3 regions of the Noviherbaspirillum sp. ST9 genome follow, and region 3 is predicted to be linked to each of the others. Evidence: riboswitches for the same ligand, from Rfam matches in the RefSeq annotation. Region 3 holds a riboswitch; each other region holds the start of a gene.
The links. Region 3 has a riboswitch for cyclic di-GMP ahead of ACNOHI_RS00085 (lytic transglycosylase domain-containing protein). Riboswitches for the same ligand answer to the same signal wherever they lie in the genome.
Positions count from the first base shown of each region.

Region 1: another riboswitch for cyclic di-GMP. It lies ahead of ACNOHI_RS10655 (hypothetical protein); the one in region 3 lies ahead of ACNOHI_RS00085 (lytic transglycosylase domain-containing protein).
Region 2: another riboswitch for cyclic di-GMP. It lies ahead of ACNOHI_RS10510 (hypothetical protein); the one in region 3 lies ahead of ACNOHI_RS00085 (lytic transglycosylase domain-containing protein).

Region 1 covers NZ_JBLWFR010000004.1:325,987-328,240, forward strand. Annotated here, with positions in the region: gene ACNOHI_RS10650 (AI-2E family transporter) at 2-1,087, shown strand; cyclic di-GMP riboswitch class I at 1,233-1,319, shown strand; gene ACNOHI_RS10655 (hypothetical protein) at 1,369-2,166, shown strand; gene ACNOHI_RS10660 (diguanylate cyclase domain-containing protein) at 2,243-2,254, shown strand, end outside.
Region 2 covers NZ_JBLWFR010000004.1:293,703-295,956, reverse strand. Annotated here, with positions in the region: gene ACNOHI_RS10525 (DUF4148 domain-containing protein) at 1-225, shown strand, start outside; gene ACNOHI_RS10520 (hypothetical protein) at 436-630, shown strand; gene ACNOHI_RS10515 (hypothetical protein) at 639-1,013, shown strand; gene ACNOHI_RS10510 (hypothetical protein) at 1,017-1,322, opposite strand; cyclic di-GMP riboswitch class I at 1,377-1,466, opposite strand; gene ACNOHI_RS10505 (acyl-CoA thioesterase) at 1,623-2,254, shown strand, end outside.
Region 3 covers NZ_JBLWFR010000001.1:22,125-24,378, forward strand. Annotated here, with positions in the region: gene ACNOHI_RS00080 (6-phosphofructokinase) at 1-839, opposite strand, end outside; cyclic di-GMP riboswitch class I at 1,038-1,122, shown strand; gene ACNOHI_RS00085 (lytic transglycosylase domain-containing protein) at 1,237-2,025, shown strand; gene ACNOHI_RS00090 (tetratricopeptide repeat protein) at 1,995-2,254, opposite strand, start outside.

The DNA of each region.
Region 1 (2,254 bases), on a different contig from region 3:
CATGACTCTTCGCGAATCCACCGCCGGGACGCGCGCGATCCTGCTCTGGCTGCTGCTGGGCGGACTGTTCGTCCTTTCCTACATGACCTTGCGCTGGTTCATCGTGCCGGTGGTATGGGCGCTGATTCTCGCCTATGCCACCTGGCCGATCTATGCCCGCCTGCGCAGGGGATTGCGCGGTGCGGCGACGTCGAGTGCGCTGCTGATGACGCTGCTCCTGACCGCGGCATTCGTCCTGCCGCTGCTCGGCCTGATCGGCCTGCTGCAGAATGAATTCGTGCTGGCCTACCAGGCCGTGTCGGGTTACATCAACGAGGGCCCGCAACGCCTGCCCTCCATCGTCAAGGACATTCCCTGGATCGGCGAGCGGCTGCAGCAGATCCTCGACCGCATCGCGGGTGATCCCGCTGCCTTGCGCACGGAAGCGCTGCAACTGGCGCAGAACTGGTTCGGACAGGTCGCTGAGCTGGTCGGCGGCGTCGGCCGCAATGCCGCCAAGATGGGGCTGGCCGTACTGACGGTGCTGTTTGTCTACCGGGATGGCGAGAACCTGCTCGGTCAGGTGCGACGTGTGCTGCGCCGGTTCGTCGGTGCGCGCGCCGAGGGTTACCTGGAAGCCATCGGCGCCACCACCAAGGCGGTGCTGTATGGACTGGTGCTGACGGCACTCGCGCAGGGCACGCTCGCCGGTCTTGGCTATTGGGGCGCGGGCATCCATGCACCGGCGCTACTGGGCGCGTTTACGGCGCTGGTCGCGCTCATCCCCTTCGGCGCGCCCGTCATCTGGGGTTCGCTCGGGCTGTGGCTGCTGATGACGGGCGAGACGCTGGCCGGCATCGGGCTGCTCTTGTGGGGCGCGCTGGTGGTGAGCTGGGTGGACAACCTGATCCGCCCGCTGGTGATCAGCAGCGCCGCGCAGATTCCCTTCCTGCTGGTGCTGTTCGGCGTGCTCGGCGGCCTGGGGGCATTCGGCCTGGTCGGCATGTTTGTCGGCCCGGTGATCGTTGCCGTGCTCCTTGCGGTCTGGCGCGAGTGGCTGGAAGAGCACGCGCCGGACGGCGCGCGCGTGCAACGTCTCCGCGAATGAAATTGGCAATCCGTCTTTCCTTTTTTCTACTTTTTCCGGCGGCTTGCTTGTCACCCTGACAGCTTGTTGTGGGCCGGCGACTTTACGCCAGGCATTCTGCTGCGTTTTCATTTGCATTTCCCGATTCGCGATGCAAAATGGAAATATGACGTAAGGGCAAAACCGCCGAGAGGCGGTGACGCAAAGCTTCCGGACTTCACTGCGGGCGCAGCAAGTCAGCGGGGCCGCCGCGGGCGCAGTGCCGCCCTTTTTCCGTCGGACCTGTCGGAGAAAGGCGATATATGTTGGCTGATCATCCATTCCCCTCCGGTGCGTTTGCACTGGCTGTGCTGGCGGCGTTCGCCGCGCCGGCGCACGGGGAAGATTTACCTGGAGCGGCCGAAGCCGGCGACATCGCCGTTTCCTTCGAATCCGAATCGGGGCATTCCACATCCGTCCTCGGCCTGTTGCCGCCACAGGATGCCTTGCTCGCCAATCCGTATCTTTCACTGGAATCCATGTTGGCGCCTTCCCCCGGCGTGGTTGAAGTCTCACGTTCCTTCGGCAACGCCGCGCTGTCGGTGTCCGTGTTGCCGATACGGGAATCGCCAGCCTATGCCGGCTCCTGGCCGTCGTCCACCGCGCTGCAGGTATCCGGCGCCTATCAGATCTCGCCCAAGATGGCCATCGCCGGGCAGGCTGCATATGGAATCACGCCGGGCGCACGCAGCAGCGACAGCCTGGCGAACGACATCGCCCGGGCGCGCACCAACACCTTCTCTTTCGCACTGGTTGCCGCCGACCGTGTCAGGCGCGGTGACCGGCTCAGTGTTTCGCTATCGCAGCCGATGCGCAGCTATTCGGGCAGGTTTGCGGTGGACATGCTGCCGCGATCGGGCGGAAACGGCGCGTCGCGCGAGCGCCTGGTATTTTCGATGGTTCCGGTGGGCCGCGAAATGCGCGCCCAGCTGAATTACCAGATGCCTGCCGGCGCCGGCGCGACCTTTGGCATGACACTGATGGTGCGCCGCAATTCCAACAACCTTGCTGACGCATCGGCCGAGACGCTGGTCGTCGCCCGTTACGTGAAGCCGTTTTGACTTGATGCATGCACTGGACGGGGCATGGCGAGCACGTTAAGCTGAAACGTCGGACTTCCCCGGTGCCGCTTACCTCATGGATAACAAA
Region 2 (2,254 bases), on a different contig from region 3:
GGCCAGTCCGTGACGCAGCAAGCGGAATTTGTCGAGCACAACGCCCCGACGGGCGGAAAATCCCGCGCCGAGGCGCGCGCCGAACTGGAACAAGCCTATGTGCACGGACAGGTCGGCAACCAGTCCGAATTCGTCGAGCACACCAATATTGCGACCAGCAAGGCGCGTGACGAGGCCATCCGTGCTGCGAAGTCGGTGCGCGCCGGTACGTCTTCCGGCAGCTGATCCGCCATGCGGCTGTCCGTTGCCGCCTGAAGTCTGTCTCACCCATACCAGCCCAGTATGGGTTTGGCCCGCCCCTTCGCGCGGGCCTTTTTTCGCGCTCCATTCCCGACCACGACGCTTTGCTCCGCGTTCCATGCATTTCGTCGCATTCCCGTGGCGAAGCGCTGGCGCCGGAATTATCGTGAAGCCATCTTGACAAGGAGATGCGAAATGAAAGAAACCACGAAACAAAGCGGCACCAAGGGCTTCACCTTTCCGATGATCCTTATCCTGGCCGGACTGCTCATGTTCCTGACAAGAAACGGGCTGGTCGACCGCCAGCTGGTCCTGCAGCTGCTGCCGCTGATACCGGTTGCCATTGGCGGATCGCTGTTGGTCTCGCGCCTGCGCCGCAAGGCTGGCTAGGACCGGACATGGATACCGAGGTCGTCCTCTTCCTGCGCGATGAGGTTGCTGACGCGGCGCTTCAGGAGGCGCTCGCCGAGGCGTTCGGTGTTGCCCCGGATACCGCAGACAAGCCGCTCGTCGTCCGGTATGTCCAGGGCTTTGCCATCGGCGTCAGCCTTCCGTGCGAGGAAGGCTTGCATGCGGAAAAGGCTGCGGCCTTGCTATCGACGCGCCTGGACACGGCTGTCCTGCTCGAATCATGCGCTGGCACGCAATGGATTCTCTTCGCGCCAGGCGAGCGTGGTCCGCTTGATGTACAGGTGGTGGAATTGCGGCACGGACTGGACGTCCTCATGCCCTTGGTGGTGACGGCGGCGTCGCCTGGCGCGATTCACGCGTAAGCGCTATCGCCTCTGTCCGAAATATCGACCGCCGTTTTCCTGGTGCCGCCGCTCGGCGATCGCCCACAGCTTGCTGCCGCGCGTGTTACGGTCGTCGAACGCGCGCCTTTTTTCGGCAGCGCTCGCCTCATCCTCTTCCAGCGCTTCGGCAATATCCCGCTTCAGCGCCTCCCGGAACGCTCCCGAAGACAGGCACTTCGCATCCTTGCCCACCACGATCGTCATGGCATTGCCGCTGCGCGTGAAGCCGCACTCGGCGAACGCGATTGAAGGCAAAAGCATCAGGACGGCAAGGAGATGTCTAGGCATTGGCATTCCAAAAAAGGCAAGGCATGCCAAGGCGTGAAGCTTGACTTCGCTTCAGAAGGCGGCCCCGCTACCATGAGGGACGGTGTCCCTGTTAGGCCGGAAGCTTTGCGTCCCGGCCTTTCGACCGGTTTGCCCTGCGTGGATTGATACAGGAAGTATAGCAGCAAGCCGGATTTTTGTATCCGTACGGAAACTTTTTTGAAATTCGGGTGAATTTCCGCACGCCCTGCGCCATCCGGCGATTTTGTTTACCATTGAAAAGCACGAGTGTTCGAATTTCTCAATCAACCAAGAAATCCCATGACGACCCATCCCTTCGACCAGGCGCTTGCCCTGGAGGCGGAAAGCGACGACCTGTACCGCGGCACAACTTCCGAGCATTACTGGAACATGATCTCGCCGTTTGGCGGCACCACGGTCGCGACCCTGCTGCAAGCGATTCTGTCGCACCCGCGCAGGTTGGGCGACCCGCTGGCAATGACCGTCAACTTTGCGGGGCCGCTGCAGAAAGGGACATTCCGGATACGCGTGCATCCGGTACGAACCGGCCGCTCGACGCAGCACTGGCAGATGGACATTCGCCAGGGCGAAGATGCGGAACCGGCGATTACCGGCACCGCCGTGTTTGCGGTACGGCGCGATGCCTGGTCCGACACCGAATCGACGATGCCGGACGTGGCCGCACCGGAAGAGCGCGCGCGCTATGCATCACCGGCCAACGTGCCCTTCCTCCAGATGTACGACGTGCGCTATGTCGACCGCGATCCGCTTTCCGGAGGCCGCGAAAGCGACACGCAATGCTGGATCAGCGACGTGCCGCCGCGCGCGCTGGATTTCCCCTCGATTGCCGCGCATTGCGACACCTTCATTCCCCGCCTGTTCGTACGCAAGGGCGGTCCCACACCGATCTCGACCGTGACGCTGACGATCAA
Region 3 (2,254 bases):
CCGGTGCGCTCCTGCAGCGCGCGGGCAACGCGTTCGCCGATGCCGCCCAGGCGTTCGGCATGTCCGGTGCCTGCCGCCTCGGCCACTTCACGTCCGCCTTCCACGGGGGCCGCACCTTCGGCAACGACGACAATCGAATACATGCGGCCCAGTCCGTCGCGCCAGCGCACTTTCTCCGCCACCTTCTCGATGTCGAAGGGAATTTCCGGGATCAGGATACTGTGGGCGCCGCCGGAAATGCCGGCATGCAGGGCGATCCATCCCGCGTAGCGCCCCATCACTTCCACCACCATCACGCGCTGGTGGCTCTCCGCCGTGCTGTGCAGGCGATCCAGGCAATCGGTCGCAAACGCCACCGCCGTGTCGAAGCCGAACGTGGTGAAGGTCTTGTCGAGATCGTTGTCGATGGTCTTCGGCACGCCGACCACCGGCAGGCCCATCTTGTGCAACGCATGCGCAATCGTCAGCGAGCCGTCGCCGCCGATGGCCACCAAGGCGTCGAGTTTTTCCTTCGCGAAGTAGTCGAGGATCTCGCCGGAGCGGTCCGTGTCCCTGGTCGTGCCGTCCGGCATCTGCACCGGATAGTGCAGCGGATTGCCCTTGTTGGTCGTCCCGAGGATCGTGCCGCCCAGGTGCGCGATGCCGCGCACGCCATCGCGCGTCAGTCGGAACACGCCGCCGTCAGCATAGCGGTCGGGATTGAGGATGCCGTTGAAGCCGTCGCGGATGCCGTAGCATTCCCAGCCCCGATTGATGGCGGCGAGCACGGTTGCACGGATGACAGCATTGAGGCCGGGCGCGTCGCCCCCGCCGGTATTAATGGCGATTCGTTTGACCACAGTTTCTCCTGGATATGTCAATTTAGTATCACCCCCGGGCAGAACCAAGTCAATCGTGCCGGAGACGTTGGCTTTGTGTCAGTAGATCGTGTCAAGCCGCTATCGTTTCGTGGCGAATTTGCCTCGCACTTGTATCAAGATGCTTCAGTCATTTTCTATTGGGAAATGATTGGCGTATCCTGATTCCGGCAGCAAACATTCCGATAAGGGCAAACCCGTCGAAAGGCGGGGACGCAAAGCTTCTGGTCTAAGGGCATATGTCTATGACAGCAGGGCTGCCGAGTGGATACCCGTCCGCTCGCATCCTGCCGCCCTCCAGCTTTCTTCACTCCAGCAACTTCCTTCGCGAATGCATGCCGGCCATGCGGCACATCTGCGTGCCGCGAGCGGAGGAACCATGTGCAGCAACAATGCAACCGCGCGGGGGAACGCCAGCAATTCCCTGCTGGCGCGTGCGGCAGTGACAGCCAGGGCGGTGAAGGTGTTGTCCGCTCTTTTTTTCGCGGCATTGCTTGCCGCATGTGCAGGACCCTTGCCCTTCAAATCCGCCCCGGGCGTCGAGAACGAGCAGCAGGCAGTCGCCACCCAGGTCGCACCGGAGTCGGCGCGCAAGAAGCGCGTGCGCACGCAGGACGTGCTCGCCGAGTGGGGCACGTTTGGTATCGAGCCGCGCGCCTTCCGCAAGGCAGGGCGCGCCGCATCGCCGCGCACGCTGCTGCCCGCGCCGGATTACAGCGAATCGATCCAGGATATCGTCGACAACGCGACCTGCCATTCCTGCGACGCCAAGCCTTACCACCACATGGTCGTCAATGCGTCGCTGCGTCACGGCGTTCCGCCGAGCCTGATCCATGCGGTGATCCAGAAGGAATCCGGGTACAACCCGAAGGCGCGCTCGAAGAAGAATGCGCGCGGACTGATGCAAGTCACGCCGGGGACGGCGAAGTTCGTCGGCGTCGTCAACGCACATGCGCTGTTCGATCCGCAGACGAACATCCACGCCGGCACCGCTTACCTGAAATACCTGATGCGGACGCACGCGACCTTCGACGAGGTGCTTGCCGCCTACAATTCCGGCCCCGGCAACGTCCGCAAGTACAACGGCGTGCCGCCGTTCAACGAGACGCGACGCTATGTGCGGGACGTGAGAAAGTTTTACGCGGCGTCGTCCGGCGACGAGCCCTGAGGCAACGCGTCGCTGCTGCCCTGCTCCTGCAAGACAGCAGCGAGCTGCGCGTGGAGATCCGCATTGTCGGGGCGGCTCTCGATTGCGCGGCGGAAGCAGGCCGCCGCTTCCTCGACGCGCCCGGTTTCGCGCAGGAGATTGCCGAGATTGACGCACGCGCTTGCAGAGGCGGGATTCAGCATGACCGCCCGGCGCAAGCAGCGTTCCGCCTCTTCCTGCTGTCCGGCGC